Regions from separate parts of the Staphylococcus pseudoxylosus genome, predicted to be linked through region 1. Evidence: riboswitches for the same ligand, from Rfam matches in the RefSeq annotation. Region 1 holds a riboswitch; the other holds the start of a gene.
The links. Region 1 has a riboswitch for lysine ahead of LG295_RS07695 (aspartate kinase). Riboswitches for the same ligand answer to the same signal wherever they lie in the genome.
Positions count from the first base shown of each region.

Region 2: linked by a shared signal. The riboswitch ahead of LG295_RS06330 (amino acid permease) and the one ahead of LG295_RS07695 (aspartate kinase) in region 1 are both predicted to bind lysine.

Region 1 covers NZ_CP085024.1:1,592,453-1,600,858, forward strand. Annotated here, with positions in the region: gene dapB (4-hydroxy-tetrahydrodipicolinate reductase) at 1-386, opposite strand, end outside; gene dapA (4-hydroxy-tetrahydrodipicolinate synthase) at 383-1,270, opposite strand; gene LG295_RS07690 (aspartate-semialdehyde dehydrogenase) at 1,272-2,261, opposite strand; gene LG295_RS07695 (aspartate kinase) at 2,313-3,515, opposite strand; lysine riboswitch at 3,605-3,783, opposite strand; gene LG295_RS07700 (aldo/keto reductase) at 3,975-4,805, opposite strand; gene LG295_RS07705 (ABC-F family ATP-binding cassette domain-containing protein) at 4,997-6,601, opposite strand; gene LG295_RS07710 (S1-like domain-containing RNA-binding protein) at 6,745-7,644, shown strand; gene LG295_RS07715 (PstS family phosphate ABC transporter substrate-binding protein) at 8,038-8,406, shown strand, end outside.
Region 2 covers NZ_CP085024.1:1,321,103-1,329,508, reverse strand. Annotated here, with positions in the region: gene tig (trigger factor) at 1-321, opposite strand, end outside; gene LG295_RS06355 (hypothetical protein) at 489-1,412, opposite strand; gene LG295_RS06350 (NUDIX domain-containing protein) at 1,425-2,036, opposite strand; gene rplT (50S ribosomal protein L20) at 2,249-2,605, opposite strand; gene rpmI (50S ribosomal protein L35) at 2,668-2,868, opposite strand; gene infC (translation initiation factor IF-3) at 2,898-3,425, opposite strand; ribosomal protein L20 leader region at 3,449-3,577, opposite strand; gene LG295_RS06330 (amino acid permease) at 3,638-5,128, opposite strand; lysine riboswitch at 5,343-5,517, opposite strand; gene thrS (threonine--tRNA ligase) at 5,577-7,514, opposite strand; gene dnaI (primosomal protein DnaI) at 7,865-8,406, opposite strand, start outside.

The sequences.
Region 1 (8,406 bases):
ATATCAAAGTCTTCGAGCAATGGTACAGCTGCTTCTAAAATTTTAGTTAGTGCATGAACACCATAACTCATGTTTGCACTGAAAAATACAGGCATACGATGGCTTAATTCTTTTAGTTTATCAATAATTGTATCTTTTTCACCAGTGGTCGCAATTACCAATGGTAAAGTGAAATCTTCCTCTAATAGAGGTAATAACAATTCAGGGTTAGAAAAATCAATAGCAACGTCTGCGTCTTTAACATCCGTAATATGTTGATAAGTAGGGTAAGGGTATGCTTTAGTTTCATCTCTTACAATTAGCCCTACAATTTCATGTCCTTTTTCTTCAGCTAATCTAGCAACACGTTGATTCATTGCGCCATAGCCAATAAGTACTACTTTCATGCTTTTTCACCTGCTTTAAAATTTTCATAAGCTTGTTCTAATGCTTCTCGTTCACCGTCTTCAAGTGGAACTAATGGTAAACGGACTTCATAATTTCCAAACCCTTCCAATGCTGTTAATAATTTTATTGGAATAGGGTTTACATCCACTGATAGGGCATCAAGCAAGGTTTGAATTGGTTGAAATTGCGTTTCAATATTTTCCCCATTTTGTTTAGCATCGTATAATGCTTGGAATGATTTCGGAATCACATTTGCAACAACTGAAATCACGCCGTGACCATCTTTATTAAAATATTCAACCACATTATCGTCATTCCCACTATATAAAGCGAACTCATCTAGGTTTAGACGTTTTTTTAAATCGTCTAAATAATCAAAATCATTTGTTGCATCTTTTAGTGCGACGATATACTCATTTTGACTTAAAGTTTCGACTGTTTCTGCGTCAATTGTCATATTCGTACGAGAGGGCACATTATATAAAACGACTGGTAATTTAACTGCATCAGCAATTGTCGTAAAATGTGCAATTAAACCACGTTGGTTTGTTTTATTATAGTAGGGCGTAATCAACATGATTGCATCTGCGCCTAATTCTCTAGCACGTACGGAAGCTTGAATAGATTTTTGTGTATTGTTAGTACCTGTCCCTGCAATTACCGGTACTCGACCATCTACATGATTAATGACAATTTCTAATATTTGATCTTTCTCATCTTCAGTAAGTGTAGGGTTTTCCGCAGTAGTACCATTGACTACGATAGATTTCGTATCGTTCTCTATTAAATAATCAACATGTCTTCTAATGGCTTCATAGTCTACTTCATTGTGTGTGAATGGCGTTGCTAAAGCTACACCAACACCTTCAAAAATGTGTCCCATCTTATTTAACTCCTTTCAAGCTCATCACTTGTTCAAGAATTTGTACTGCATTTAATGCTGCACCTTTCAATAAGTTATCAGAAGTACACCAAACGTGGAATGTATTATCTAAACTATCATCACGACGAATACGTCCTACAAAGATTTCATCTTTATTAGTAGAATGTATCGCTAATGGGTATTCATTATTCTGTGGATTATCTACAAGTACAACACGATCATCATTTTCAAACAATGCTTGTATTGCTTCAACTGTCGCTTCTTGTTCTAATGTTACACTCATGTGTACGCTGTGACTATCTTGTACTGGTACACGAACACAAGTCGCTGTAACTTTTAAGTCATCTACATTTAAGATTTTACGTGTTTCATCAATCATTTTTTGTTCTTCTTTTGTATACCCATCTTCAAGGAAACTATCTATATGTGGTAACACATTATTATAAATTGGATGTGGGTAAGCTTCAGGTGCTTTGCCATTTGCACCTTCTGCTAAATCTGCCTTACCTTTAACACCAGATCCAGATACTGCTTGATAAGTTGTGTATGCTACGCGTTTCAAACCATAAGTTTCTTGTAATGGTTTAAGTGGCACAACTGATTGAATCGTAGAACAGTTAGGATTTGCAATGATCTTTCTATCTAATTTAGGTTCATTGACTTCTGGTACGATTAAATCGATGCCTTCAGTCATTCTCCATTGGCTGGAGTTATCAATAACAATAGCGCCTGCTTCTTCAAAGATAGGTGAGAAGTGCTCACTTGTACTACCACCAGCGCTCATCAATACATAATCAAATGATTCTCTAGCCGCATCTTCAGTTAACTCTCTAACTGTATACGTTTGACCTTGGAATTCTACTTGTTGTCCAGCTGAACGTGCTGATGAAAATAGCACCAATTCATCAAACGGAATCTCTTTTCTATCAATAGTTTCTAACATTTTTCTTCCTACTAAACCAGTTGCACCTGCAATTGCTAATCTTGTCATATACAATACACTCCAATGTTATTTTTTTAATAGTACTATAATTTTGAAAATTCAGATATCAAAAGCTTGATAAAGGGTTTGAACAGCACGTTCACCATTCATAGCATCAATAACACATGAAATACTAATTTCTGAAGTTGTTGTTTGATAAAATGAAATATCATTTTCAATCAATGTTTTGAATGCTTTTGAAGCTACGCCCGACATGTCTCTCATGCCAGAACCAATTAGAGAGAGTTTAACGTAATCTTCATTTATCTTAAAGTCTAACGCACTAAATGATTCTTTTAAAGACTCTAAAATCGTTGAAATTTGTATGACATCTGTATCTTTAATCGTAAATGACATTTGTAATCCTTCCAAATTAACGATTTGCGATATCATATCAACATTAACAGAACCATCTTCTAAATGGTTGAATAATGCAGTTAATAATTTGTTATCGGGTAGAGGATAACTAATTGTAACGTGCATCATATGCGTATCTAACGCAACACCTGTAACGGCTTTTCTTTCTAATATTTCAGTTTGGGGCATAATCCATGTTCCTTTCACATTTGATAAAGTTCTTCCTAAGTATAGTGGAATACTGTAATTGTTTGCCAATTCTACACTTCTTGTTTCAAGCACACCTGCACCTAAAGCACTCATCTCCATCATTTCTTCATAAGAGACATAGTCCAAACGTTTAGCATCCTTATAAAGTCTTGGATCTGTAGCATAAACACCATCAACATCTGTATATATTTCGCAAGCTATGTTATTACTTGCTGCTAATGCGACTGCTGTAGTATCTGATCCACCACGACCTAATGTAGTTACTTCAAAGTTATCATTAATACCTTGAAAACCTGCTATGACTAAAATGTCATTTTCGGTAAAAGCTTGCTCGAATGTATCAGGATCAATTTCTGCTATACGGCTCTTCAAATGATGTCCAACAGTTTTAATACCTGCTTGATAACCAGTCATGGCTTTGGCATTAATACCAATATCATTTAAAACCATCGATAAATAAGAAACTGTTTGTTGTTCTCCTGTGGTAAGTAAGAGGGCAAGTTCCTGATCTTTAGGACTACTAGTTAAAGTAGAAACGTTAGCCATTAATTCATCTGTTGTTTTACCCATAGCACTTACAACCACAATTAATTGTTCACCTTGTTCAACTCTTAACCTAAGCATTTCGGCAATATTTTTTATTTTAGTAAAATCACTTACTGAAGAACCTCCAAATTTCAAAACACTTCTTTCCAATTTCTATATCCTCCTCAACGAATAGGGGAGAATCACAGTATTATAAAAAAAGAACAAGTTCGGAATGCGAACCTGTTCTATAATATATATACAAGTGATGCACTCCATTATTTTAAAATAATGACAGACTCTTAGCTCTTAACCATAAAGTCCAACGTGTTATAAGCTGCTATTATAACTGTTTCGGCATCTCACCCTTTCAAAATTAGCTGCTAGCAGGCAGGTTCTTCTAATAATTACTAATGATTGATGCGCCTCATCAAAACCATATTTAATTTTTTGTTTATGATACACATTATACATAGGCTTGCATATACTGTAAACCGCTTTTACCAAGTTTTTTTAATTTACTGAAAAATCCAACACTTTATAACTCCTTTTTGCAACTTATGTGTAAAAAGTGTTGCAAATCAATTCGCATTCACATTTTCAAATTATAATAATGGGCGTTACAGTAGATTAAAATTCTTCATATACTGCCGGATCTTGTCCTTTTAATCTGCCGTCTTTTTGAGTTAACGCATTTATTTTTTCGATATCATCATGCTCTAAAGTGAAATCAAAAACCTCTTTATTTTGAATTTGTCTAGCAATAGAAGTTGCTTTTGGAATAGGTACTACACCATTTTGAATATGCCATCTCAAAATAATTTGAGGAATGGTTTTATCATATTTTTCTGCTATCACTTCAATATCCTTATCATTTATAACTTCTGAAGCGCGACCAAGAGGGCTCCAAGCTTGCGTAATAATTCCTTTTTCATTATGATATCTAATCATATCTTGTTGATTAAAATAAGGATGTAATTCTATTTGGTTAACCGAAGGCAGGACTCCTGTTTCTTGTTCTAACGTTTCAATATGCTCAGGCAAGAAATTACACACACCAATAGATTTAATTAATCCAGCATTGCGAGCATCAATCATCGCTTGCCAAGCCTCAACAAATTTACCGTGTCTTGGGTTTGGCCAATGTATTAAGTATAAATCGATATATTCCACATTCAGACGATAAATCGATTCTTGAATAGCAATCAATGCTGCATTGTAGTCTTGGTAACGTCCAGGAAGTTTAGAAGTTACAATAATTTGGTCTCTTGAAACATGACTCTGTTCAATCGCTTTACCAACGGTGCCTTCATTCTCATAATTGTATGCAGTATCTAATAAACGATAACCTTGATTTAACGCACTTACAATCGCATGCATCCCTGATACACCATTTAACTTATATGTACCAAACCCTATTTGAGGTATTATCTTGCCGTCAATCATATCTAAATTTTGCATTTTCAAATTCCTCCTAGCTTAAACTTATAATAATTATATAATGCTTGAAAAGCATTTCAAAGTAATTGGCCCTTACAACATTTGTTTTACAATTATCAAAAGGGGAGTAATAAAAAGTCTGCCAGATTATAATTATAACCCGGCAGACAAATATATTTTCATATTTTTAATTATTAATTAACAATCATTATTTATTTCGTTAATACACCAGTTTCTTCTAAATAAGCTTGGTATGATATCTCTTTAGATACAGCTCCAGCTGGATTTAAGTCGATTACACGATTTGCGATTGTATTGATAAATTCAAAGTCATATGAAGTGAAAATAAGAGAACCCTTAAAGTTCTTCAAGCCATCATTTACAGCAGTGATACTTTCTAAGTCTAAGTGGTTTGTAGGCTCATCAAGTAATAATACGTTTGCGCTAGATAACATCATTTTACTTAGCATACAACGCACTTTTTCTCCACCTGATAATACACTTGCTTTTTTCTTAACTTCTTCACCACTAAATAACATACGACCTAAGAAACCACGTAAGAACGTTTCAGTTTGTTCATCCTCAGGTGCGTATTGACGTAACCAATCGACAAGATTCATGTCCACACCTTCAAAGAATTCTGAGTTATCTTTAGGGAAGTAGCTGCGAGATGTAGTAACACCCCATCTTACTGTACCTTCATCAGGCTCCATTTCTCCAGCTAGTATTTTCAGTAATGTTGATTTAGCAAATTCACTATCTCCAATTAGTACAGCTTTATCATTTGGATCCATTGTAAATGAAATGTTATCAAGAACTTTAACACCATCAATTGATTTTGATAGATTTTCTACAAATAATAAGTCGTTACCAATTTCACGTTCTGGTGTGAATTTTACAAATGGATAACGGCGCGAAGAAGGTTGAATATCATCGAGTTCAATTTTCTCTAATTGCTTTTTACGACTTGTAGCTTGTTTAGATTTAGATGCGTTTGCAGAGAAACGCGCAACAAATTCTTGTAACTCTTTAATTTTTTCTTCTTTTTTCTTATTTTGATCTTGAGCCATTTTCATAGCTAATTCACTTGACTGATACCAAAAATCATAGTTACCTACATAAACTTTAATCTTGCCATAATCTAAATCAGCAATATGAGTACACACATTATTTAAAAAGTGTCTATCATGTGATACAACAATAACAGTGTTATCAAAATTGATAAGGAAATCTTCTAACCAACTTATAGCTGGAATATCTAGTCCATTGGTCGGCTCATCTAGTAATAGTACATCTGGCTGACCAAAGAGACTTTGCGCTAATAACACTTTAACTTTTTGGTTGTTTTCTAATTCTGACATCGTTTTGTCTTGCAAGTCAGCTTTAATGCCAAGACCAGAAAGTAGGGAACCAGCATCTGCTTCTGCATTCCAACCATCCATTTCTGCGAATTCACCTTCAAGTTCAGCAGCTCTTATACCGTCTTCATCACTGAAATCTGGTTTCATATAAATTTCATCTTTTTCTTTCATTACTTCATATAAACGTTCGTGACCTTTAATAACAACGTCTAAAACACGCTCATCTTCATAGGCGAAGTGATCTTGTTTCAATACTGCTAAACGTTCATTTTTACCCATTGAAACATGGCCAGTTTGAGCGTCTAATTCGCCGGATAAAATCTTCAAGAATGTTGACTTACCAGCTCCATTTGCCCCAATCAAACCATAGCAATTGCCATCTGTAAATTTAATATTTACATCTTCGAATAATTTACGATCGCCAAATCGTAAACTTACATCAGTAACTTGTAACATGCATTTACTCCTTTTCGTTAATCTACCGGACAAATTATAACACACTTAGTTTGTACTTTCGACCATTCTCGCTATACTGATGCTTGTTTCCTTATAGCATGTTATAATAAAAAAGAATAAATTTATGTACGAAGGAGAAAAGTATGGCCCAAGATGAAAAAGATATAGTAGGTTCAATAGAATTTCTTGAAGTTGTTGGCATAGAAGGCTCAACATACCAATTAAAAGGACCAAATGGCGAAGACGTAAAACTAAACCAATCTGAAATTAACGAAGAAGATGAATTACAAATAGGAGAAGAATATAGTTTCTTCATCTATCCAAACAGATCAGGAGCATTATTTGCCACACAAAATATGCCTGATATCACAACAGATAAGTATGCTTTTGTTAAAGTGATCAAAACTGACCGCGATGGTGCGCATGTAGATGTCGGTTTACCAAGAGAAGTATTAATTCCTTGGGTAGATTTACCAAAAGTAAAAGAAGTATGGCCAATACAAGGTGATGAGTTATTTGTTACTTTACGTGTGGACAGAGACAACAATATGTTTGCGCGTTTAGCGACTGAAACTATTGTCGAACAAATGTACACCCCTTCATTTGAAAATGAAAAGCAAAATCAAGTTATCGAAGCTAGACCATATCGTCTATTAAGAATTGGTAGTTTCTTACTATCTAAAGATGGATATAAAATATTTGTTCATGAATCTGAACGTAAAGCAGAACCACGTCTGGGTGAAAATGTAAAAGTGCGCATTATTGGCCAAAATGATAAAGGTGAATTAAACGGGTCATTTTTACCATTAGCTCACGAAAGATTAGATGATGATGGGCAACACATTTTTGATTTACTTGTAGAATATAATGGCGAATTACCATTTTCAGATAAATCAAGTCCTGAAGCCATTAAAGAAATCTTTAACATGAGCAAAGGATCATTTAAAAGAGCCATTGGTCATCTTTACAAAAACAAAATTATTAACATTGAAAGTGGTAAAATAGCTTTAACTCAAAAGGGCTGGGACCGAGCAGAAAAATAGTCCACGAAGTTAAATGTAAAAACTATATTCAACCATTACCTTGATAATACAAAACCAATAATATGATTGAATCAAATTATTCTTTATAGAAGTACACCTTGTAACCTGAAAATACTACGGTAAAGTAGTTATTTTCAGGTTTTTTTAGCGTTTATATTACAAACCCTAAAATTTTGTAATATATCACTTACACTAAAAACGCTGCTACCAAAGCATTTATAGTACTAATACACATTATCATATGACAAATATAAACATTGTAAATGATAAAAATGTTTTCTTAACGAAACATTTACACTAACTATATTTCTATTTAATAAACAGTGTGTAGTATAGGAACTGTAATAAATACATATAACTTTTGGGTTATTCACTTATTAGGAGGATGTTTCAATGAAAAAATGGCAATTATTTGGTACTACAGCAATCGGCGCTTCACTTTTATTAGGTGCTTGTGGTGGCGGTAACGCAAACTCAGGTAAAGGCGAAGGAGAAGTTAAGGGCGATGGCTCTTCTACAGTAGGTCCAATCATTGAAAAACTAAATGAAAAATTTGCTAAAGATAATTCAGATGTAACAGTTTCTTCTGGTACTTCAGGTACAGGTGGCGGCTTTGAGAAATTCATAGCAGGGAATACTGATTTTTCAAACGCTTCTAGACCAATCAAAGATGAAGAAAAGAAAAAACTAGATGATAAAGGGATTAAATATGATGAATTCAAAATTGCTCAAGATGGTGTAACGATTACTGTAAACAAAGAT
Region 2 (8,406 bases), 270 kb from region 1:
TTCAAATGTCATTTCGCTACCTTTTTCAATAGATGTTACATTAATTTCTGGTTGATCAACTGGTTTTATGCCAGTTTCATCTATAGCTTCACCATAAGCTTCTGGTAATAAGATATCAACTGCATCTTGATATAATGCTTCTACACCAAAGCGTTGTTCAAAGATTGGACGAGGTACTTTCCCTTTACGGAAGCCCGGTACGTTTATTTGTTTAACCACTTTTTTGAAAGCTTGATCAATTGCTTTGTCTACTTTTTCTGCTGGAACTGTAACGGTTAAAACACCTTCGTTACCTTCCTTTTTTTCCCAAGTTGCTGTCATGTATAAAAACCTCCATGATTATCCTATTTTATTTTTTCAACTTCACTATTATAGCACACGTCTATGCTCTACACAAACACTCTGTTTATAACACGTGATTTAAAATGTAAACTTGAAAATTTTCATTATAGCTACTTTCTTCCATTACCCGAAAATCAAATGATTAATTATTCTACACTATCAATGTTAGTTATGAATTTCACTACTTCATTTGACATATCTAAACTTTCTAAGCCTAGCATAGATTTAAAATAATTTACGTATGCTTCAATCCATACTGATTCTAATGCTATGCGTTCTAATTCTAATGGATAAAATAAAATCGCATGATTATTCATTAAGCGAAGCGCCTCTTCCATCATTTGTGGCGCACTATCTTCTATTTGATCAATTACTTTTGGTATTAAATTTGTTTTAAACACTGTATGTTCTAGTCCAGATAATTTGGCTGGAACAACTTCTATATTAAATCCAAATTTTTGAATTTGAATGATCTGATTGTAACCACCAAAACGTAAATATTCAAGCATTATACTTACCACATTGGGTGGCAAGCTCATTTCATTGATAATGTTGACCATCGTTTCCTGATATCTAAATTGGCTATGATCAATTAACGTTAATATAGTATTGATTTGTTCTCTAAGAGAGATCGCGTCGAAATTTTGCAACATATGTGTAGCATGTTCGTTATGTTTGTCGATTTGGCTTAATGCATATTCTTTAATTGGAAACAATTCCATACGTGTTCTATGATCATGAACTTCATCAATAATTTGATTAATAACTTCCACTACTTCAAAATACTGTCCTAGACCATTCAAACTTTTAATATAATACATCATCAAATCATCATACTTAGTCGTGCCTTGTTTTAATAAAATAATAGCTTCTTCACGTAGTTCGAGAAAATGTCCCATTTTATATAACATTGAACATTTTAGCAAAGACATTTGTTCATCTAATTCAAATTGTTCTTCAAAGTCTTCAAATAAGTTATAAGTATGCTCAAAATCGTTATCATTAAATGATTGCTTAATTTCTCTCACTAATTTATCTTTTGAACGTGGAAAAGGAATGATATCAGACATCTTCAGACACCCCTATTTTATAGCTTGTAATATTAAAGCGCTCCATGTTTCAAACTCATCATAATCTTCAATTTTACTTTGGTCTACCCACTTTATACGAAGTGTGTCAGTTTCCATAGCTTCTACGTCATTACTGTTTACATGAATTTTGAACACAACGCCCATATGAACCTCACCGACTTCATTCGTATCATCATTGATAAAACCTATGTAAGCTAAATTCTGAGACTTACTTTCTGATAAGCCTACTTCTTCTTCTAGTTCTCTTTGCGCATTAACTCTTAATATTTCATTAATTGACTCAGCACCTTTAACATCATTCATATGGCCACCTACACCAATAGATGATTGGCCGTGCAAACGGGATTCTCCTCCACCAGATAATCGTTCGTATACTAATAACTCATCGTTTTCATTTTCCAATATACAATAAGAAATTAACTGCTTATATGCTGGGTCTTCTTCCATATCTCCACGACGTTTAACTTCAAATTTAGAAAGTGTGTCAAAAATTTCTTGCCCTTTAACAGTATTTTTATCTAAGAAACCATTGAATTTATTCTTTTCATCATTAAATAAAATTTTTCTCGGAACTACTGTAATCATTTCATCGAATTTAGACATTAGTTTCTCCTCCATTTATGACTTCTAAGCTATTTTATCAAATGATGGTTATTTATCAAAATGATAATTCGTATCTTAAAATACAATCAAATCAATTCATCGGCGCTTATGTCACATATATATTTAAAACTGCGTAATAAAAAAATAAGGAGTGCGACAGAAATCTATTTTTTATAATAGTATTTCTGTCGCACTCCCTCTATAATTAGATACTATTTTAAAGCATCTTTAGCTTTAGTTACTAACTCAGCGAAAGCTTTTTCGTCTGAAATAGCAATTTCTGAAAGCATTTTACGGTTAATGTCGATTTCAGCTTTTTTCAAACCGTTCATAAGTCTTGAATAACTCATGTCATGTTGACGAGCTGCTGCGTTGATACGTGTAATCCATAATTTACGGAAATCACGCTTTCTTTGACGACGGTCACGGAATGCATATTGACCTGATTTCATAACTTGTTGTTTTGCAACTTTATATAATGTACGTTTTGAACCGAAGTAACCTTTAGCTAATTTAATCGTCTTTTTACGACGCGCTCTTGTTACTGTTCCACCTTTAACTCGTGGCATAATAAATTCCTCCTCTAAATATGTTCAATCTTTCAAATTGATACGTTATGACATTTTAATCATTATTTTTTGTATGCTAATAATTGTTTTACGCGTTTCATATCTGATTTAGATACTAATGAAGCTTTACGTAATTTACGTTTTTGTTTAGTTGTTTTGTTTGCAAACATATGAGATGTGAAAGCTCTAGAACGTTTTAATTTACCTGAACCAGTTCTTTTAACACGTTTAGCTGCTCCACGGTGTGTTTTCATTTTAGGCATGATTCATTTCCTCCTGTAATATCTTCTTATTATTTTTCATTGATTGGACTTAATGTAATAAACATTTGACGTCCATCCATTTTTGGTCTTTGTTCAACTGTAGCGATATCTTTACATTCATCTGCAAATTTCTCTAAAACACGTTGACCAATTTCTTTATGCGTAATCGCACGACCTCTGAAACGAATTGAAACTTTACATTTGTCGCCTTTTTCTAAGAATTTACGTCCATTCTTCAACTTAGTTTGGAAGTCATGTTCCTCAATAGTTGGGCTTAAACGTATTTCTTTAAGGTTAATTGTTTTTTGTTTTTTCTTCATTTCTTTTTCTTTTTTCTGTTGTTCAAATTTATATTTACCATAATCCATAATTCTAGCAACAGGTGGTTTAGCATTCGGAGCCATGATGACTACGTCTAAACCTACTCTATCTGCCATTTCTAGAGCTTCTGTCTTAGTTTTTACACCAATTTGTTCTCCGTCTTGACCGATTAAGCGTAATTCTTTTGCACGAATCTTTTCGTTAACTTGAGTCTGATCTTTTGCTATGGTTGACACCTCCAAGATTTTTACGAAATTATCCCAAGCAAAAAGAGCGAGTATATAATATACCCGCTCTCCTCTACGCATGACTACATCATGCATATATAAGACCTGCCAACAGCTTTTGCGTCGCAACAGGTGAGAAGCGGGAGCTTCTACTTGGTTCGTTTCGTATTCAACGTTACCTAGCATAACAACAATAATGACATTAGTCAACTGTTTTTTTACTATTTATTAATTTCATCCATATCAACATCTTGACGTAAATCTACTTGTTCTAACGGAATGATTTTCGTTCTGTATCTCAATTTATGATAAATGAAAAATGCTAAAAATACAGGTATACCCATATAAGTTATAACGAATCTATTTAAATTGAAATCACCCGTTTTTATAAAGTCTACGTCTTGCCCTATTATAACAAGTACACAGAGTACACCTGCAAATATTGGACCGAACGGGAATAACTTAGCTTTGTATTTTAATTTTGATTTATCATAATTTTGTTTATCAAATGCTTTTCTAAATCTATAATGGCTGACTGCAATACCAACCCATGCGATAAATCCTGTCATACCACTAGCAGCAACAATATATTCATAAGCGTCACCACTTAAATGTTGTAATACAAATATACCTATTACGATAAGCGCTGTGACTAATAATGATACATAAGGCACACCATATTTGTTTGTTTTACCAAATACAGGATATGCTAATTTATCTTTACTCATTGAATACAACATACGCGTTGATGCGTACATACCTGAGTTACCCGCAGATAGAACTGAAGTCAATATTACAGCATTCATAAATGATGCCGCAAATGCTAATCCTGCATTTTGGAATACAAGCGTAAATGGAGATGTTGAAATATCGTCGCCTCCACCCATTAATGCTGCACTGTCATAAGGAATTAACATACCAATAACAAAAATTGCCATAATATAGAAAATCAATATTCTCCAAAACACTTGTTTAATTGCTTTTGGTACAGCGCGTTCTGGATTTTCTGATTCACCTGCAGTTATACCAATCAATTCAGTTCCTTGGAAGGAGAATCCAGCAACTAAGAATACACCTAAGATAGTTAATAGGCTACCTCCTAGTCCATCACCTAGTATTGGTCCGCCACCTTTAGTAAAGGTATCAAAACCAACAAATTCTCCACCCATAATACCTAAGATGGTTAGTAAACCAATTCCTATGAATATGATAACGGTAACTACTTTAATTAATGCAAACCAGTATTCACTTTCACCATATACGCGAACAGATAATGCATTAAGCCCAAAAATAATTAATAAAAATAGACAACTCCAAGCCCAAGCTGGCATCCCGGTTAAAGGTGTCCAATATTGTATAACTTGCGCTGCAATTGTAACATCTGCCGCAACCGTGATAACCCAGTTGAACCAATAATTCCAACCTAATGCAAATCCTAGTGAAGGATCAACAAAACGTGTTGCGTAAGTACTAAATGATCCCGACACTGGTAAATATGTCGCCATTTCTCCTAATGACGTCATAAGGAAGAAGACCATTGCCCCAATAATTGCATAGGCTAGTAATGCACCTAAGGCTCCGGCATCGTGAATCGCTCCACCTGAAGTCATAAATAGCCCTGTTCCAATACATCCACCAATCGCAATCATGGAAATATGACGATCTTTTAGTCCTCTTTGAACTCCATTGCTTTGATTTTCTTGTTTTGCCATAGAAGTGTCCTTTCTTTAAACTTAGAGGTTAACTTACTATATGATTAAAGCATTCAATTTTTACTATGAAAAATCTAAACGCAGCGCAAATATTTGCAAAACCGCATTCACAATAATTTTCACTCAATCCCGTAAAAGTATTAATTTTAATCATTCAACCAAAACAAAATGGTTGCATACCTATTAGATATGCAACCATTTTAATAATAGCATTTATATAGGTAGCACATCACATATGTGACAGTCCAGTTTCTTTCGATAACTGTCCCAACTGATATTGTGTCAATGGTCAATACCAGTTTCGGCATTTTTACCTTTCATGAATTCAACATACGTCCCATACGGCTTCTGAATACTTACTCTTTAAAAATGCAACCTCTAACTCAAATTTAATTTTATTTTAACTCACTAACCTGTAATATACATGATTTCTACATTACTTTCAAGACTATCTTTGTTTTTTCAATCTAATCTCATCGACCAAGTTCCAAATAAACTCGTCTTTCTCTATAGTTTCTTGATCTTGCGAGCCATATTTCCTCACATTCACTTCACTATTTTCTACCTCTTTATCGCCTACGACAAGTTGATATGGAATTTTTTGCATTTGTGCTTCTCTAATTTTATAACCCATTTTTTCATTTCTGTCATCAATTTCAACTCGAACACCTTGTGACTTAAGCTCATCTTGAATAAGTCTCGCATAATCATAATGTAAATCAACATTTACAGGGATGATTTCTACTTGTTTAGGTGCTAACCAAGTTGGGAAAGCTCCTTTTGTTTCTTCAGTTAAAAACGCAACAAAACGTTCCATAGTTGAAACAACACCACGATGTATAACAACTGGTCTATGTTGTTCTCCATCATTACCAATATAAGTTAAATCAAATTTTTGTGGTAATAAGAAATCAAGTTGTGCTGTAGATAATGTTTCTTCTTTACCCATTGCAGTTTGTACTTGTACATCTAGTTTCGGACCATAGAATGCCGCTTCACCAATGGCTTCTTCATAATCTAAGCCTAACTCATCAACAGCTTCCTTCAACATGCTCTCTGCTCTATTCCACATTTCATCGTCATCGAAGTATTTCTCTTTGTCCTCTGGATCTCTATAACTTAGTCTGAAGCTATAGTTTTCAAAGTTAAAGTCTTTATATACATCAATAATTAGATTAACAACACGTTTAAATTCTTCTTTAATTTGATCCGGACGAACAAAGATATGCGCATCATTTAGAGTCATACCACGTACACGTTGTAAACCTGACACAGCTCCACTTGCTTCATAACGGTGCATTGTGCCTAATTCAGCAATTCTTATTGGCAATTCACGATATGAATGTGGTTTATTAGCATAAATCATCATATGATGTGGACAATTCATTGGTCTAAGCACCATTTCTTCATGCTCATCAAGTTTCATTGTTGGGAACATATCCTCTTGATAATGATCCCAGTGACCAGATGTTTTATATAAATCAACATTAGCCATAACCGGTGTGTAAACATGGTCATAGCCCATGCTCACTTCTTTGTCTACGATGTAACGTTCAATTTCTCGACGGATTGTTGCACCGTTTGGTAACCAAAGTGGTAAACCAGCGCCTACCAATGGATTGTTTGAGAATAGCTCTAGTTCCTTACCAATTTTACGATGATCACGTTCTTTTCTTTCTTCAAGCATTTGTAAGTGTGCTTTCAAATCCTTTTTATCGAAAAATGCTGTACCATAAATACGTTGTAGCATTTTGTTGTTACTATCACCACGCCAATAAGCTCCAGCTGTCGATAATAGTTTAAATTCTTTAATTTTTGAAGTTGAAGGTACATGTACACCACGACATAAATCTGTAAATTCACCTTGAGTGTATAATGTGACATTTTCATCTTCAGGAATTGCATTTATAAGTTCTAATTTATAAGGGTCTTCTGAGAAAAATGCTTTAGCTTCATTACGAGAAACAACCTTACGCTCTATTGGGTAATTCTCATTAACAATCTGTTTCATTGTCTTTTCAATTTTCTCAAAATCATCCGAAGAAAGACTCTCTTCCATATCAAAGTCATAATAAAAACCACCTTCAATTACGGGACCAACACCAAAGTTTACATTTCCATATAAACGTTTTAATGCTTGTGCCATAAGATGGGCTGTTGAATGTCGTAACACTTCCAAAGCTTCATCTGTACCAGGTGTAACGATTTCAATATCGCCATCTTCTTCAATTGGTCTAGTTAAATCAATTAGTTGACCATTCAACTTTCCAGCTACGGCTTTTTTTCTTAATCCTGGACTTATTGATTGTGCTATATCTTCTGTTGTTGTGCCTTTATCAAACACTTTCGCATTACCATCTGGAAATTTTATATTAATTTGGTCCATTTAACATTCCTCCTATTTATTCAAGCACTTAAATCAAAGCGAAATACAATTTATCAATAATCGCAGAGAAAATAAAAAGACCCCATCCCTATAAAGGGACGAGGTCTTCGTGGTACCACCCTAAATTAAAACTTTTCTGCATAAATACAAAATAGCTTCTCTCTACGTAAGATAACGGTCTTGAGCCGGATGTTCATTACAACATCACTGACGAAGGAGTAATCAATAAATATACTTACCATATCTCAACATCCAATGGCTCTCTGTGAAGTAGTGAAATATCAATCGTATCTTCGTTTCATTTCGTTTGATTTAGATTTAATTATATTATACAACATTTATTTTAGATTTCAATCGTTCCTATAATTTTTTCCTTCTAAATAATAAGGTGTCGCCAAAGTTTTGATACGTTCCATAATTCGGGCTGCCTTTGTCTTCTCAGTACCATCACGCGTTACCGAAAGATGATACTCTAATTCTTCAAAGCTTAAATTAGAACTAAAAAATGTTGGTAATTCCTGTACCATTCTGTAATGTAATAGCGGCCCTATAACTTCATCTCTAGCCCATGGTGTAATTTCTTCAGCACCGATATCATCTAACATTAAAATATTCGCTTCTCGTACTCTGGATAATTTTGTTTCAAAACTTCCATCCTTAAAGCCGCCTTTAAGTGAACGAATAAATTCAGGCAAATAGACAATAGTAGAAGGAATTTTTTCCGTTTTTAACTGATTCGCAATGGCGCCTAAAATAAATGACTTCCCTGTTCCAAATGGGCCATGCAAGTATAATCCTTTAACTTGAGGATCGTGTTTCGTGATTTTATCACAAATTTTGTTTGCTGCCATTGCAACATCTAATCTATCTCTTCTATCCATATATATATCTT